Regions from separate parts of the Luteimonas sp. Soil_C_16 genome, predicted to be linked through region 2. Evidence: riboswitches for the same ligand, from Rfam matches in the RefSeq annotation. Region 2 holds a riboswitch; the other holds the start of a gene.
What was found. Region 2 has a riboswitch for cobalamin ahead of btuB (TonB-dependent vitamin B12 receptor). Riboswitches for the same ligand answer to the same signal wherever they lie in the genome.
Positions count from the first base shown of each region.

Region 1: linked by a shared signal. The riboswitch ahead of AC3A5T_RS01635 (ribonucleoside-diphosphate reductase subunit alpha) and the one ahead of btuB (TonB-dependent vitamin B12 receptor) in region 2 are both predicted to bind cobalamin.

Region 1 covers NZ_JBDGIS010000001.1:367,391-375,261, reverse strand. Annotated here, with positions in the region: gene AC3A5T_RS01650 (flavodoxin) at 1-450, opposite strand, end outside; gene AC3A5T_RS01645 (hypothetical protein) at 458-1,258, opposite strand; gene AC3A5T_RS01640 (ribonucleotide-diphosphate reductase subunit beta) at 1,304-2,353, opposite strand; gene AC3A5T_RS01635 (ribonucleoside-diphosphate reductase subunit alpha) at 2,541-5,045, opposite strand; cobalamin riboswitch at 5,234-5,447, opposite strand; gene AC3A5T_RS01630 (hypothetical protein) at 5,840-6,634, shown strand; gene AC3A5T_RS01625 (mechanosensitive ion channel family protein) at 6,648-7,871, opposite strand, start outside.
Region 2 covers NZ_JBDGIS010000006.1:9,090-16,960, forward strand. Annotated here, with positions in the region: gene AC3A5T_RS12165 (efflux RND transporter permease subunit) at 1-2,624, shown strand, start outside; gene bioD (dethiobiotin synthase) at 2,806-3,492, opposite strand; gene AC3A5T_RS12175 (GAF domain-containing protein) at 3,628-4,110, shown strand; gene AC3A5T_RS12180 (TfoX/Sxy family protein) at 4,107-4,481, shown strand; cobalamin riboswitch at 4,532-4,748, shown strand; gene btuB (TonB-dependent vitamin B12 receptor) at 4,873-6,756, shown strand; gene AC3A5T_RS12190 (TorF family putative porin) at 6,944-7,651, shown strand; gene kdpA (potassium-transporting ATPase subunit KdpA) at 7,689-7,871, shown strand, end outside.

The sequences.
Region 1 (7,871 bases), on a different contig from region 2:
CGGTGTGGCGGCAAGGGCCAGAATGGTGTCGGTCCAGCGTCGGATCCTGGTGGCGTCGTGTTCGCCGTGGGGCATCTGTTCGATCTCCAGCCGCGGATACCGCGTACCGAAGAACGCGGCCATGCGCCGGGCCGCACCGCAGTAGTGCTCTTCGCCCCACTGCGTCTCGCCGGTGCCGAACACCGCGACATGTGCCGGCTTGCCGACCGCGGCGACGAGGTCTTCGATGAAACGCTTCATCTCCGGCGGCGTGCGCCCGGCGTTGATGCTCCAGCTGCCGAGCACGTAGAGATCATGCGCGGCGCCGTCGGGGCAGGCCTTGGCGAGCGTCTGGATGTCGGCATCGATCCAGGTGACCGCATGGCCCAGTGCCTCGCATCGCGCGTGGATCGCACGCGCGACATCGCGGGTGTTGCCGCTGAGCGATGTGTGGGCGAGGAGGATGCGCATGGGTTCTCTACGACACAAGCGGCTTCAAGAGCTTCAGCAGACCAAACGCCATGAGAGCAAGGCCCGCAAGACTTGTAATCCAATGCTCTTTAGCTAGTTCAACGACGACTGCGGGATGAAAAAGAAAACGGTCTTGTAGCGGAGCTTGAGTCTTCAGCGAACGGCTTTGAGCTAGGTTCGCGATGCTGTACATAACGTCGACCTTCCGAAGTGTCGATTGATGAAGCTTTACGTACTCTTGCTTCTCCCAAGCGTCTGCTTCGTCTTGGCCAACTAAGAAGTCACGGTCTGTGATCTGGTTGAGCTGCATGATTGACTGCAGCCGCGGATGTCCCGAGTAACGCTCTCCATAAATAGAGATCAGAATCTGTGAGACATCTGCTTTCTTTCCATCTTCGATCTCGTGCGGAACACCGCCGAGCACTCTGTAGCGATGCTCAAGAGCCTGAAATCCGAAGTTGATGTTGCGCATATTCCAGTGCAGCCAAGTGCAGTGCTTTCTTACTCCAACGAAAAGGAAGAACTCATCCAACATCGCTCGCTCAAGATAATCGTAATGAGATGCGATGTCGGATAGGTCGATCTTCTGCAGTTCTGCAATCTTGTGGATCGAGAAAGACCGCGTTTGCCCGCACTCAAGTTGACGAACCGCAATGCTAGTGATGCGTGCAGTTCGCCCATCGGTGCGGTTGTAGAAGCTCTCGCACGAGTAGTGAATAACTAAGCAGTGTTCAGCCTGCTTAAAGAGCTTGCCGAGGAACTCGGAAGCCTTCCTTCTTTGCCTGAAGAGATCGGTGTGCTTTCCCATCGGGCACCTGGCGAAGTCTGGGCTTGTGAGGTCTCTAAGAGTTCGTTAAAGATCATCAAACCCGTTATCCGAATTCGTCTTCTTGTACGACGCGTTCCGCATCTCGAAGAAGTCGGTCTTGGTCTCGGTGAAGTTGTCGGCGTAGGCCTTGATCCACGGCATCACGTTGTCGGTGGTGTCGGAATACAGCTTCTCGATGCCGAGCATGCCGGCCATCTTGTTGGCGCGGTACTTCACGTAGCGGACCATCTCGTCGACGTCGATGCCGTCGATGCCGTCGAGCACCTCGGCGGTCCAGCGGGTCTCGAGTTCGATCGCGTGTTCGAACGCGTCGTGCACGTACTGGGTGAGCTGGTCGCCCTGCAGGGTCTGGTTCTCGCCGACGATGGCGCGGATCAGTTCGCTGATGAACTTGCTGTGCGCCAGTTCGTCACGGTTGATGAAGCTGATGATCTTGCCGGTGCCGGTCATCCGGTTCTGGCGGACCAGGTTGTAGAAGTACGCGAAGCCGGAATAGAAGTTGATGCCTTCGAGGATCGACGACTGCACCAGCGAGCGGATCAGCGTTTCGGCCGAGCGCTCGCGCATGAAATCGTTGTACGAATCCATGATCGGCTGGTTGCGCGCGATGATCGTGGGATGCGTGCGCGCGAGTTCGAACACGCGGTTCTGGTCGGCGAGGCCGGTGATCGAGGCCAGCACGTAGCTGTAGCTCTCGTTGTGGATCACTTCCTGCTGGCCGATGATCGCGGCGTTCGCATGCGCGGCCGGGTCAGTGATGTATTCGGCGACGTTGTAGATGTAGCGCGTCTGCGGCGAATCCAGCGTGGCCAGCAGGCCGATGATCGAATCGTAGGCGTTCTTCTCGCGCGCCGAGAGCTCGCCGTACTGCTTGGCGTCGCCCTTCATGTCGACCTCGTCCGGAATCCAGAAGTTGGTCGAGAGTTCCTTGTAGGCGCGGTAGAACGACGGATACGGAATGTCGTTCCAGTTGAGGATGCCGCTGGTCTGGCCGTTGATGATGCCGGTGGAGCGGTTGGGATGACGCGGCTCGAGGATCTTGATGCGGTCGAGCGGGGTAGCAGTGGCGGCCATGTGTGTCTGTCTCGGAATTCGGTCTTGAGCCCCTCTCCTGTGGGAGAGGGATTGGGGTGAGGGCGGGGCTTTTTGCGTGCTGCGTAAGAGCGCCCTCATCCGGCCCTTCGGGCCACCCCGTATCAAGTACGGGGGCAGGCCCTTCCCCCAGAGGGAGAAGGGTTCGATCAATGCGAGCGCGTCGCGATCAGCTCGAGCACCATTCGCATTCCGCGATATCGATGTCGTTCGAACGCACGTAGTACGTGGTCTTCATGCCGAGATTCCACGCGGTCATGTGCAGGTCGAGCAGGGTGCGGGCGGGAATGGTGCTGGGCACGTAGAAGTTGAAGCTGATCGCCTGGTCGACGTGGCGCTGACGACGCGCGTTCTGGCGCACCGAGGCGAACTGGTCGACCTTGTAGGCGCCCTTCTCGTAGTAGGGCCAGGTCTCGAGCGACAGGCCGGGGGCGGCGACCGGACGACGGTAGTCCTTCTTCTCTTCGTAATAGAACGCGGAGTAGATCGGGTCGATCGACGCGGTGGAGCCTGCGATCTGCGCGGTGGACATGTTCGGGGCGACCGCCATCAGCCAGCCGTTGCGCATGCCGTTGACGCCGACCTGCGCGGCCAGATCCATCCACTCGGGCGAGTTGTAGCTGCGGTCGCTGAAGTACGCGCCGGTGTGCCAGTCGCTGCCGGCGAACACCGGGTAGGCGCCCTTTTCCTTCGCGAGTTCCATGCTGGCCTGCACGGTCAGGAAGTTGATGCGCTCATACAGCGAATCGCTGAAGTCCTCGGCCTGCGCGTCGTTCCACTGGATGCCCTTCTGCGCCAGCAGGTGATGCCAGCCGAAGGTGCCCAGACCGATCGCGCGGTACTTCTGGTTGGTGATCGTGGCCTGCGGCACGGGCAGCATGTTGAGATCGATCACGTTGTCGAGCATGCGCACCTGGATCGGGATCAGGCGCTCGAGCACGTCGGTGATCAGATCGCTCTGGCCGGCCTGCGGCATGACCGCGCGGCCCAGGTTCACCGACGACAGGTTGCAGACGACGAAGTCGCCGGCCTGCTTGGTGGTGACGATCTGATTGCCGGAGATGATCTCCTGCATCATCTTCGTCGGGCTCATGTTCTGCAGGATCTCGGTGCAGAGATTCGACGAGTACACGCGGCCGACGTGCTTGTTCGGGTTCTTCCGGTTCACTTCGTCGCGGTAGAACATGAAGGGGTTGCCGGTCTCGAGCTGGCTCACCATCACGCGCTTGAAGATGTCGATCGCCTTGACGGTTTTGCGCGAGATGCGCTCGTCGGCGACGACTTCCTCGTACTTGCGGCGGAAGCTGCCGTTCGGATCACCCTTCTTCTCGTCGAAGAAGTCCTGCAGGTGCCAGCCCTTGATCTTGTGGACCTCGTGCGGGTCGAACAGGTACCAGTCGCCGCGACGCTCGACGGCTTCCATGAAGATGTCGGGGATGCAGATCGAGGTGAACACGTCGTGCGCGCGCAGGCGCTGGTCGCCGTTGTTGAGGCGCAGGTCGAGGAAGTTCTCGATGTCGCGGTGCCAGATGTCGAGGTAGACCGCGACCGCACCCTTGCGCTGGCCCAGCTGGTCCACCGACACGGCGGTGTTGTTGAGCTGCTTGATCCACGGCACCACGCCGCCGGAGGAATTCGGCACGCCGCGGATCGCCGAACCGCTGGAACGCACGTAACCCATGTACGCGCCCACGCCGCCGCCGCCCTTGGAGACGCGGGCGATGTCGGTGTTGGAGTCGTAGATGCCCTGCAGCGAATCGTCGACGGTGTCGATGAAGCACGACGACAGCTGGCCGCCGACCTTGCCGGCGTTCTGCAGCGTCGGCGTCGCCACGGTCATGTACAGGTTCGACAGCGCCCAGTAGGCCTCGCCGACGAGCTGCATGCGACGCTCGCGGCCGCCCTTGGTCTCGTTCTGCATCAGGTACAGGGCGATGGTCAGCCAGCGCTCCTGCGGCAGCTCGAACACGGCGCGCGAGGTGTCGGTGGCGAGGTAGCGCGTGGCCAGCAGGTACAGGCCGTTGTAGGCGAACAGCTTGTCGCGCTCGGGCTCGATCATGCGGCCGGCTTCCTGCAGCTCTTCCTTGGAATAGGCGCGCAGGATGTCGTTCGAGTAGATGTTGCGATCGGCCAGCGATTCCTGCAGGCCGACGTAGGAGCCGTACTTCTGCTCGGCGTCGTAGAAGCGGTTGCGGCTGGCGCGCTTGTACAGGCGGTGCAGGTACAGGCGGGCGGCGAAGAATTCCCACTCCGGCGCGGTGACGTCGACGCGGGCTTCGGCCTCGCGGATCAGATGGTCGACCAGGTCGTCGGCGTTGACCGCGTCCTTGCGCTCGACGAAGCCGAACACGCTGCGCTTGTAGTCGGCGATCTCGAGCTGCGGGAACTCGGCATGCGTGCGATCGATGCTGCGCTCCAGGCGCGCGCGGTCGTACGGAATGCGGCGGTTGCCGGCTTCCTTGGTGATCCAGTTGGAGACGCCGGCCTCGGCGTCGAAGACTTCTGCAATTGCGGTGTTCATGGCGGCACTCGGGGGTGGCGGCACCACGTCGTCGGGTTCGACGGCGGGCGGCGCAACGGAAATGGGGGATGTGGCAGCTGCGGTGGCGGTGTCCGGTGTGGCGTCTGCGGCGGCGTCCGGGGTCTCGGTCGCGACGGTCTCGTGGCTGGTCATGCGTCCTCTCTGTGTCCAGTGCATTCGCGCACACGACCGGCCCACCCACGTCGGGTCCGGCGGCCTTGGAGGATTCCGAGGGTGATCGGGCGGCGTCGCAGGGATCGCGATCGGGCGCACAGCGCCATCGCCCCCACTCCGCAAACCCGCCCCCCACGGGACGTCCGCAGCCGGCACCGCGCGTTGTGCTGTCCACGCGGCTGTCGGCAGGTCTTCGGACTCATGGGCACGAAGGCGGCGCCTTCTCCTCCCCCGCCGCTTCCCGGATCGCTCCAGTGCTGATGGCGGGTTCGTTCCCAATTACCGCTGCGGGGCAGTGCCGGAGTGGCGCGAGGCGTCACCGGCTTCCCGTTTTAATCCACAGCCCTTGGGGGGCGCGGAACCGACGGGACCCAAGATAGTGGGGTGGGTCGGCAGCGTCAACGCTAAATGTAGTGAAGATGCGGCAGGCCGCGTCGTGGCGGGAATCGTCGTTCGTCAAGCCCTTCGTGCAGGCCCTGCGATGCAGATCGGGGTGCGGAGGGCAAGCCCTTCGAGATGATTTTCTTGATCCTTCCCCCTTGGGGGAAGGTGCCCGAAGGGCGGATGAGGGCGCTCCTGAACGTCCCTGTGGGGCCCCGGCCCTCACCCGATGCGCTTCGCGCGCCGACCTCTCCCAAAGGGGGGGTTCTCACGGCCTGCCTGCCCAGGCGCCACCTCGTCAAAACCTCGAATCCCGCCACACAATCTGCACGATTTCCGGCGCACGCTGCGCCGAGCGCGGCCAGTCCGGCCGGCACATCCGGAGGTGCCCCATGTCCGTTATCCGCCGCAGCGCGCTGGCCGCTGCCACGTTGTCGCTGTCCGCCCTGTTCGCGCCGTCGCTGGTCGCCGCGCAGGACCCCGCGCCCGGCCTGGGCGATCTGCAGGGTCTCGCCGACCGCACCGCGTCGCGCACGCTGGGCGCGCGCGGCTACGTCCGGCAGTCGGGGTCCGGCGACTACGGCAGCTGGTGGAACGCGCGCGACCGGCGCTGCGTGATGGTGCGCAGCGACGGCGGGCGCATCGCCTCAGTGGTCACCACCCCGGCGCCCGATTGCGGCCAGCAGGCCGGCGCCGCGCCGCGCGAGGGCATGAGCGACGGCGCCAAGGCGGCCGTGGCCGCGGCGGCGATTCTCGGCATCGCCGCGCTCGCGCACAGGTCGCATCACCACGACGACGGCGACCACGACGACGATCCGCGCCGCGAGGCCGATTACGAACGCGGTTACCGCGACGGCCTGCACGGCTACCGCGCCGATTCCGACCGCGGCGCCTACAGCGACGGCTACGGCGCCGGCATGCGTGAGCGTTCGGCGCAGGTGCCGTGGCAGTCCGGCAGGTCGAGCGGTCTGCGTTCGGGCAGGCTGGATGATCTGGTGGGCGCGCGCGGGGCAGGCGCGGAGACCGAACTGCTGGCGCGCGGCTATGTCGATCGCAACGCGCGGCAGTCCAACGGACGGCCCACGGTGACCTGGTGGAACGCGGACACGCGCGACTGCGTGGATGTCGTCACCTACGACGGCCGTGTCGAATCGATCCGACCGGTGGACGCCGCCCGCTGCCGCTGACGCGGCGCTGCGATCAGGGGCCTGCGGGCGCGGGCGGTGGCGGCGGGTAGACCGTCGCTGCGCCATGCGCCAGGCCGATGCCGCGCGCGAGCAGGGCGTCGTAGAGGCGGCCGACGAGGGCGCTGCGGATCGCGCCGGCATCCTCGTACTCGTGGGTCCAGGCGCGCACGACGAATTCCATCGCCACGCTGCCCAGGCCGTCGAACAGCACCACCGGCGCGGGCGAGGACGCGACGCCCGGCGTGGCCGCGGCGACCTCCGCCAGCACCGCTTCCACATCGCCCGGCGCACTGCCGTAGGCGACGCCGATGCGCACCTCCAGCCGGCGGCTGCGGTCGCGCAGGGTCCAGTTGACCAACTGCTGCGAGATCAGCTGGCCGTTGGGTACGACGACGTTCGCGCCGTCGAAGGTCGCGACGCGCGTCGCGCGCATGCCGATGTCGACCACGCGGCCGGTGGTGCCGCCCACCTCGACCACGTCCCCGGGCTGGAACGGGCGCTCGAAGATCAGCACCAGGCCGGACACGAAGTTGTTGACCACGTTCTGCAGGCCGAGGCCGACGCCCACGCCCAGCGCGCCGAGCACGAAGGTCAGCTGGCTGGCCTTGAAGCCGGCCGCCGACAGCGCGCCGACCAGGCCCAGCATCAGCACCGCGTAGTAGCTCAGCGCGGCGACGCTGTTGGCGACGCCGTGCGGCAGCGACATCCGCGGCAGCACTTCGCCGTCGAGGATCAGGCGCACCGTCTTCGCCAGCCAGAACGCGACGATCACCGTCAGCACGAACAGCAGCACGTGGCCCAGGCTCAGGCGCAGATCGCCCAGCGCCCAGCTGTAGCCCAGCAGCGCCGACAGCGAGGCGTGTACCGGCGACAGCACGCGGAAGCGGTCGAGCGCGTAGACGATCCAGCAGACGATCGCCGCGACCGTCAGCAGGTGCAGCAGCATCTGCACCGCGGGGCCGGCGTGGTCGCGCGCCAGCCGGAAGCGCGACACGCCCGGCCGCTTGAGCAGCAGCTGGATCCAGGTCGCGACGACGGTCAGGCCGGCGCCGAGCAGCAGCGCGAAATACAGGCTGTCGATCACGCCGCCGGTCAGGGTCTCGGCCAGCGACACGTTGCCGACGACATTGGCCACCAGCGAGACCGCCAGCAGACACGCACCGACCACCACGGCCGCGCGCAGCACCTGGCCGATGCGTCCGGTGTGCGCGGCGTGGTGGTGGCGATGCGCGCGCCA
Region 2 (7,871 bases):
TGTGGCTCAAACCCGACCGCATGACCGCGCTCGGCGTCACCGCGAGCGACGTGTCGGCCGCGCTGCAGTCCAACAACGTGCTGTCCGCGCTGGGCTCGACCAAGGGCCAGATGGTCGCAGTCGACCTGACCGCGCGTACCGACCTGCGCACGCCCGAGGAATTCCGCGCGCTCGTCGTGCGCGAGGCCGATGGCGCGATCGTGCGTCTGGGCGACATCGCCGATGTCGTGCTGGGATCGGAGAACTACGGTTCGTCGGTGCGCATCAACGGCGCCGCGGCGACGTTCATGGGCATCTATGTCTCGCCGGATGCGAACGCGCTCGACGTGATCGCCGAGGTCCGCAAGGCCTGGGACAACGAGATCGTGCCGCAGTTGCCGGAAGGCATCGAAGCGACGATTCCCTACGACAGCACCGAGTCGATCCAGGACGGCATCAACGAGGTCATCCGCACGATCATCGAGGCGGTGATCATCGTCATCGTGGTGATCTACCTGTTCCTCGGCTCGTTCCGCAGCGTGCTGATTCCGGCCGTCACGGTGCCGCTGTCGCTGGTGGGCGCGCTGTTCCTGATGCTGCTGATGGGCTTCACGATCAATCTGCTGACGCTGCTGGCGATGGTGCTGGCGATCGGCATCGTGGTCGACGACGCGATCATCGTGCTGGAGAACATCCACCGGCACATCGAAGAAGGCATGACGCCGTTCGATGCCTCGATCCGCGGCGCGCGCGAACTGGCGTGGCCGGTGGTCGCGATGACCACGACGCTGATCGCGGTATATCTGCCGATCGGTTTCCAGGGCGGCCTGACCGGCGTGCTGTTCACCGAGTTCGCGTTCACGCTCGCCGGCGCGGTGTTCCTGTCGGGCATCATCGCGCTGACGCTCACGCCGATGATGTGCGCGAAGATCCTCAAGCCGCACGGCGAACACAGCAAGAGCCGCCTCGAGAAGTGGCTCGACCGCCGCTTCGAATCGGTGGAGCGCGGCTACCAGCGCAGGCTGCACGGCGCGCTGCAGACGCGCGCGGTGATCCTCACCTTCGGTGCCATCGTGCTGGTCTCGTGCGTGTTCCTCTACATCGGCGCGCCCAAGGAACCGGCACCGCCGGAGGACGAAGGCTTCGTGTTCGCGATCGGCAGCGCCGACGCCGCGAGTACGCTCGATTACGTCGAGGGTTACACCGAGGAGATGACCGCCGTCGTCGAGCAGATCCCCGAGATCAACGACTTCTTCCTGTTCAACGGCGGCATGGGCGGCATGGGCGGCAGCAACAGCGCGATGGGCGGCTTCGTCATGAAGCCGTGGAGCCAGCGCGAGCGCTCGACCAACCAGATCCTGCAGCAGGATCTGCAGCCCAAGCTCGCCGAGATCACCGGTCTGAACATCTTCGCGCTGGTGCCGCCGTCGTTGCCGTCGGCGGGTGGTGACGGCGGTGGCGAGTTCCTGATCGGTGGTATCGGCTCGCTGGAACAGCTGTCGGAGATCGCCGACGAAGTCGTGGCGCGTGCGCAGGCCAGCAGTCGCTTCATCTTCCTCGACAAGGATCTGAAGATCGACAAGCCGCGCGTGGAAGTGCAGATCGATCGCGACAAGGCGGCGCTGCTGGGCATCGACATGCGCACGCTCGCGGCCGACATGAGCGCGCTGCTGGCCGGCGGCTACGTCAACCGCTTCGCGATGCAGAACCGTTCCTATCGCGTGATCCCGCAGGTGCAGCGCAGCGACCGGCTCAATGCCGAGCAGCTGGGTAACTATTACACCCGCACCCGCGACGGCGACCTGATTCCGCTGTCGACGGTGATCTCGTTCAAGGAAAGCGCGCAGCCGCAATCGCTTAAGCGCTTCCAGCAGCTCAATGCGGTGGGCATCACCTTCGCGCCGCGCCCCGGCGTGACCAAGGGCGAGGCGCTGCGCGTGCTCGACGAGATCGCTGCCGACGTGCTGCCGCAGGGGTACAGCGTGGACTACGCCGGCGAGTCGCGGCAGTTCAAGCAGGAAGGCACGACGATGCTGATCACCCTCGCCTTCGCGCTGGTGATCATCTTCCTGGTGCTGGCGGCGCAGTTCGAGAGCTTCCGCGATGCGGTGATCATGCTGATGACCGTGCCGATGGCGATCAGCGGCGCGCTGCTGGTGCTCAATGCGCTGGCGCTGCTCTCGGGTGTGCTGCAGTTCGCCGGCATCGAGGCCTTCCCCGGCATGTCGATCAACATCTACACCCAGGTGGGACTGGTGACGCTGGTCGGCGTGATCTCCAAGCACGGCATCCTGATCGTGGAATTCGCGAACAAGCTGCAGGTCAACGAGGGTGTCTCAAAGGCCGAGGCCATCGAACGCGCCGCCGCGATCCGTCTGCGTCCGGTGCTGATGACGACCGCCGCGCTGGTGTTCGCGATGGTGCCCCTGCTGATCGCCAGCGGTCCGGGCGCTGCGGCCCGCTTCTCGATGGGTCTGGTGATCGCCGCCGGCATGTCGATCGGCACCGCGTTCACGCTGTTCGTGCTGCCGGCGTTCTATCTGCTGCTGGCCCGCGACCACAGCCACGATCGCGACGCGGCCGAAGCACGGAAGGCGGACCATCGCGACGACGACGATCTGACGCCGGCGCCGCAGGGGCATTGAGTCCCGGCGACAGGTGACACGGAAACGGGCGCGGCTTCGGTCGCGCCTGTTTCTTTCGGGGTTATCCCGTTCGATCAGATGGCGAGGATGGGTTTCGCTGGCGCTCTATCCATCCTGCAAAGGCGCCGACACTCCCACCGAAGGACGGGTGGAGCGCAAGCGAGACCCATCGCGCAACGCGCTAGAGAATCGCGATCCACGCTGCATCGAGCGACAACGTCGCAGGCAGGTCGCTTCCGTCCGCGACGAACGGCAACACCCCCAGACACGGCGCCGGCAACGCGTCCGCCAGCAGGCCGACGTAGTCGTCCGCGCGTGCGAAGTCCGGATCGATGCGGTTACCGATCCATCCGACCAGCCGACAGCCGTCCGCCTCGATCGCACGCGCAGTCAGTCGCGCGTGACTCAGGCAGCCGAGCTTCAGGCCGACGACCAGCACGACGGCGCCGCCGAGCTGCCGCGCGAGATCCCGGTGCTCGAGCTCTTCCGCCAGCGGCGCATCCCAGCCGCCGGCACCCTCGACCAGCACCACATCCGCAGTCGATGCGAGCCGCGCATGCGCGGCGTACAGGCCTGCGATGTCGACCGTCACACCCGCCGCGATCGCGGCCAATGTCGGCGCCGTCGGCTCCGGCAGCGCCACCGGATTGACGTCGGCGTAGTCCGGTCGCGGCGCACTGGCCGCCTGCAGGGCGAGCGCATCTTCATTGCGCCAGCGCCCGTCGATCCAGTCGCAGCCACTGGCGATGGGCTTCATGCCGACCGCGCGGAGACCGTGCGCACGCAGTGCATGCAGCAGGGCCACGCTCGAATGGGTCTTGCCGATGCCGGTATCGGTGCCGGTCACCAGAAAGCTGCGCGCGCTCATGCGGATTCCGTCGCGATGCGGGGCTGCGCACCGCAGCGCGGGACCGGCGCGGTTCGCAATGGGCGGCCGTCCGCATCGCGCGACCACGCGTCCCGTCCCCCGAGCCCCTGCGGGGCCGCTGCTACACTCCGCGGCATGTTCACTTCATCTCCCCTGACCGGCTCCAAGGCCGAACAGTATGCCGCGCTGGCGGCACAGGCACGGGCGCTGCTGCACGGCGAACGCGATGCAATCGCCAATGCGGCGAACCTCTCGGCGCTGGTCTATCACGCGCTGCCGGATCTCAACTGGGTCGGCTTCTATCTCTTCGACGGCACCGAACTCGTGGTCGGCCCGTTCCAGGGTCTACCGGCCTGCGTGCGCATTCCTCTAGAAAAAGGCGTGTGCGGCGCGGCTGCGCGCACGCGCACGACGCAGCGCATCGACGACGTGCATGCCTTCCCCGGCCACATCGCCTGCGACAGCGCCTCGCGCTCGGAACTGGTGGTCCCGCTGTACGTCGGCGAGCGCCTGATCGGCGTCTTCGACATCGACAGTCCGGTCCCGGCGCGTTTCGACGTTGAAGACCAGATCGGCATCGAGTCCCTGGCCGCCGTCTATCTCGAATCGCTGCAATGACCGCACCGACGCCGCTCAAGCTGCGCAACATCGGACCCAAGTCCGCGGCCTGGCTGCGTCAGGTCGGCCTGCGCACGCGCGAGGATCTGGAAGCGGCGGGCGCGGTGGACGCGTTCGTCAAGGTGCGCCGCGCCGGTTTCAAGCCCAGCCTCAACCTGCTGTATTCGCTGGAAGGCGCGTTGCTCGACTGCCACTGGCAGGACGTGCCCGAGGCGCGCCGCCTGCAACTGGTCGAAGCCGCCGAGGCCGCGACCGCCCTGCTTCCCGATCCGCGCGCGCGCCAGGCGGCCGGCCCGGTGACGACGACGGTGACCGAAACGGTCGAATCGGAATCGCCCTTCGACAGCCTGTTCGACCGCCGCGACGACTGACCGCATTCCCGGCGCCGCCTGTCCGCGCCTGCAGCCCCGCGCTCACGTACAATCCGCGCCAGCTTCATGGTGACCCGCCGGCGTTCCGCCGTCCGGGTTGAAACGGGAAGCCGGTGACGCGCCCAGGCGCCAGTCCGGCACTGCCCCCGCAACGGTAAGCGTGTTCAAGGCATCGCATCCGCCACTGTGCCCGTGCACGGGAAGGCGCGACGCCCGGGAGTCCTCCCACGCGCGAGTCCGGAGACCGGCCACGAAGTCTTCCTCGATTGCGATGCGGCGGGCATTGCGGCGGCGTTCCGGACGGCGTGCGCGCGTCCGGCCGGCAGCCGTGTCCGTCCTCGCGATCTCCCGATACCCCGCGTGCGTGGGCGCACGCGACAAGGAGACTGCAATGCCGTTCCGCACCCTGACCGTGGCGATCGTCGCCGCTCTCGCTTCGCCATTCGCCGTCGCCGCGACCGCCGCCGACGCGCGCGATCTCGACACCGTGCTCGTCACCGCCAACCGCAGCGCAAGCACGCTCGGCGACACCATCGTGCCGGCCCAGGTCATCGACCGTGCCGAGATCGAACGCACCCAGGCGCGCGACCTGCCCGAACTGCTGCGCGGCCGCGCCGGCATCCAGATCGGCAACTCCGGCGGCCCCGGCAAGCTGACCTCGGTCTTCATGCGCGGCAGCGAGTCCGACCACGTGCTGGTGCTGGTCGACGGCGTGCGCATCGGCTCGGCGACCGCCGGCCTCGCCGCATTCCAGGACATTCCGGTCGACCAGATCGAGCGCGTCGAGATCGTCCGCGGCCCGCGCTCCAGCCTCTACGGCTCGGAAGCCATCGGTGGCGTCATCCAGATCTTCACCCGCCGCAACACCGGTGCGATCAGCCCGCACGCACGCATCGGCGTGGGCAGCCACAACCTGCGCGAAGCCAGCGCCGGCATCGGTGGCCGCGCCGGCCGCGGCTGGTTCGGGGTCGACGCCGCGTTCCAGCGCACCGACGGCATCGACAGCTGCCGCGGCCGTGGTCCGCTGGACGGCGATTTCGGAGCGGGCTGCTTCGTTGACGAGCCCGACCGTGACGGCTACCGCAACCGTTCGCTCAACCTGCGCGGTGGCGTGGAACTCGCGGAAGGCCTGACGTTCGAAGCCAACGCCCTGCGCGCGGAAGCGTTCAACGAGTACGACGGCAGCGTGTTCGGCGGCAACGAGGCCGACAACGTGCAGCAGGTCGCCGGCGGCAAGCTGACCTATGCACCTTCCGACGTCGTCACACTGACCGCGCAGGCCGGCCGCAACTACGACGAGTCCACGACCTACTTCCGCGACATCGATGCGGGCACGCGCGTCGATGTCGGCCAGATCGACACCCGTCGCGACACCGCCTCGGTGCAGGCCGATTTCGGTCTGGCGCCAAGCCAGCGCTTCTCGCTCGGCTTCGACTGGATGTCCGACAACGTCGAGAGCGACACCGACTATGCGTTGACCTCGCGCAACAACTTCGCCGTGTTCTCCGATTACACGGCGCGTTTCGGCGCGCACCGCGTGCAGGCCGGCGTGCGTCACGACGACAACGAACAGTTCGGCGGCCACACCACGGGCAGCCTCGGCTGGGGCCTCGACCTCGACCACGGGCTGCGCCTCAACGCCAGCGCCGCGACCAGCTTCAAGGCGCCGACGTTCAACGATCTGTATTTCCCGTTCGGCAGCGGCAATCCGGATCTCGAGCCCGAGCGCGCGAAGACGGCCAATCTCGGTCTGTCCCAGTACGCCGATGCGTGGAACTGGTCGATCAACGTGTTCGAGAGCCGCGTCGACGATCTGATCTTCCTCGACCGCAACTTCATCCCGCAGAACATCCAGGAAGCCCGCATCCGCGGCGCCGAGCTGACGTTCGCGACCACGCTCGCCGGCTTCGACCTGTCGACCGAACTGAGCCACGTCGATCCGCGCGACAGCAGCGACAACGCCAACAACGGCAACCTGCTCGCCCGTCGTACGCGCAACAGCGGCCGTCTCGACATCGACCGCAGCTTCGGCGACTTCCGCATCGGCACCACGCTGCGCGCCAGCAGCAGCCGCTACGACGACGCCGCCAATACGGTGCGCGTCGCCGGCCACGGCACGCTGGACCTGCGCGCCGCGTGGGCGTTCAACCCCGACTGGACGCTGGAAGCCCGCGCGACCAACGTGCTCGACAAGACCTACGAGACCGTGAACTGGTACTACCAGCCGGGTCGCGAATACGGTCTGGCGCTGCGCTGGTCGCCGGTCACACGCTGATCCAGGCGCGGCGCAGGCCGCGTTTCGCGTCACTCCACACGGCCGTCGCATGACGGCCGTGTGCGTTTCGGGGGGGCAGGTTTTACGGCGAATTTATGCCGCAAGGCCGCCGGGCGCATGGAGACTTTATGCGCGCCGGGCGGACCATGCGCGGCATCGGCGGAACGGTTCCGCCCTGGATGCCACGATGTCCACCCGGTTCTGTCCGCGACGCCCGCACGCCGTCGCCTGTGCCTTGCTCACGCTGCTGACCGCATCCGCGGCGCAGGCCCATGATTTCAGCGGCACGGCCGCGCTGACCTCCGATTACGTCTGGCGTGGCACCAGTCAGAGCAACGAACGCCCTGCCGTGCAGGCCGGCGCGAAACTCGCGGGTGACAACGGCTTGTACGCACAGGTCTGGGCGTCGAGCGTCGAGTTCGCGCCGGAAGCGCAGGCCTCGAGCGAGTTCGATCTGGTCGCCGGCTGGAGCGGCGCGCTGTCCGACGCCTGGGCGCTCGACGTCAACCTCACGCACTACCGCTATACGGGCACGACGGTCGATCTCGACTGGACCGAAGCCAACGCGACGCTGACCCTGCACGACCGGTACTGGCTGCAGATCGGGCATTCGAACGACGCGCTCGCCAGCGATGCAGCGGGCACCTACGCGCAGCTCGGCACGCGCCTGCCGCTGGGCGACACGGTCCGGCTCGAAGCCGCCGCCGGTCATTACCGGCTCGACACCGCGAACGGCGACAACGACTACACGCACTGGCAGCTGGGTGCGGTCTGGGCATTCGCCGCGCCGTTCGAACTGCGGGTGACCGCGCACGACACCGACGCCGACGCGCAACGCGTGTTCGGCCCCTGGGCCGGCGCACGCGTGGAAGCGGCGCTGCAGGCCGCGTTCTGACCCGCCCTTTTTCGTCCGCTTGCCACCGGCCCTTCCCATGATCGAATTCCTCATTCCACTTGCGCTCGCGATCGCACTCGCATGGCCGCTCGGGCGCTACCTCGCCGCGGTGATGCGCGGCGGCGCGGCCCCCGGCGATCGCGTGTTCGCGTGGATCGAACGTCCGCTGTATCGCGTGCTCGGCGTCGACCCGGCGCGCGGCATGGGCTGGAAGGCCTAT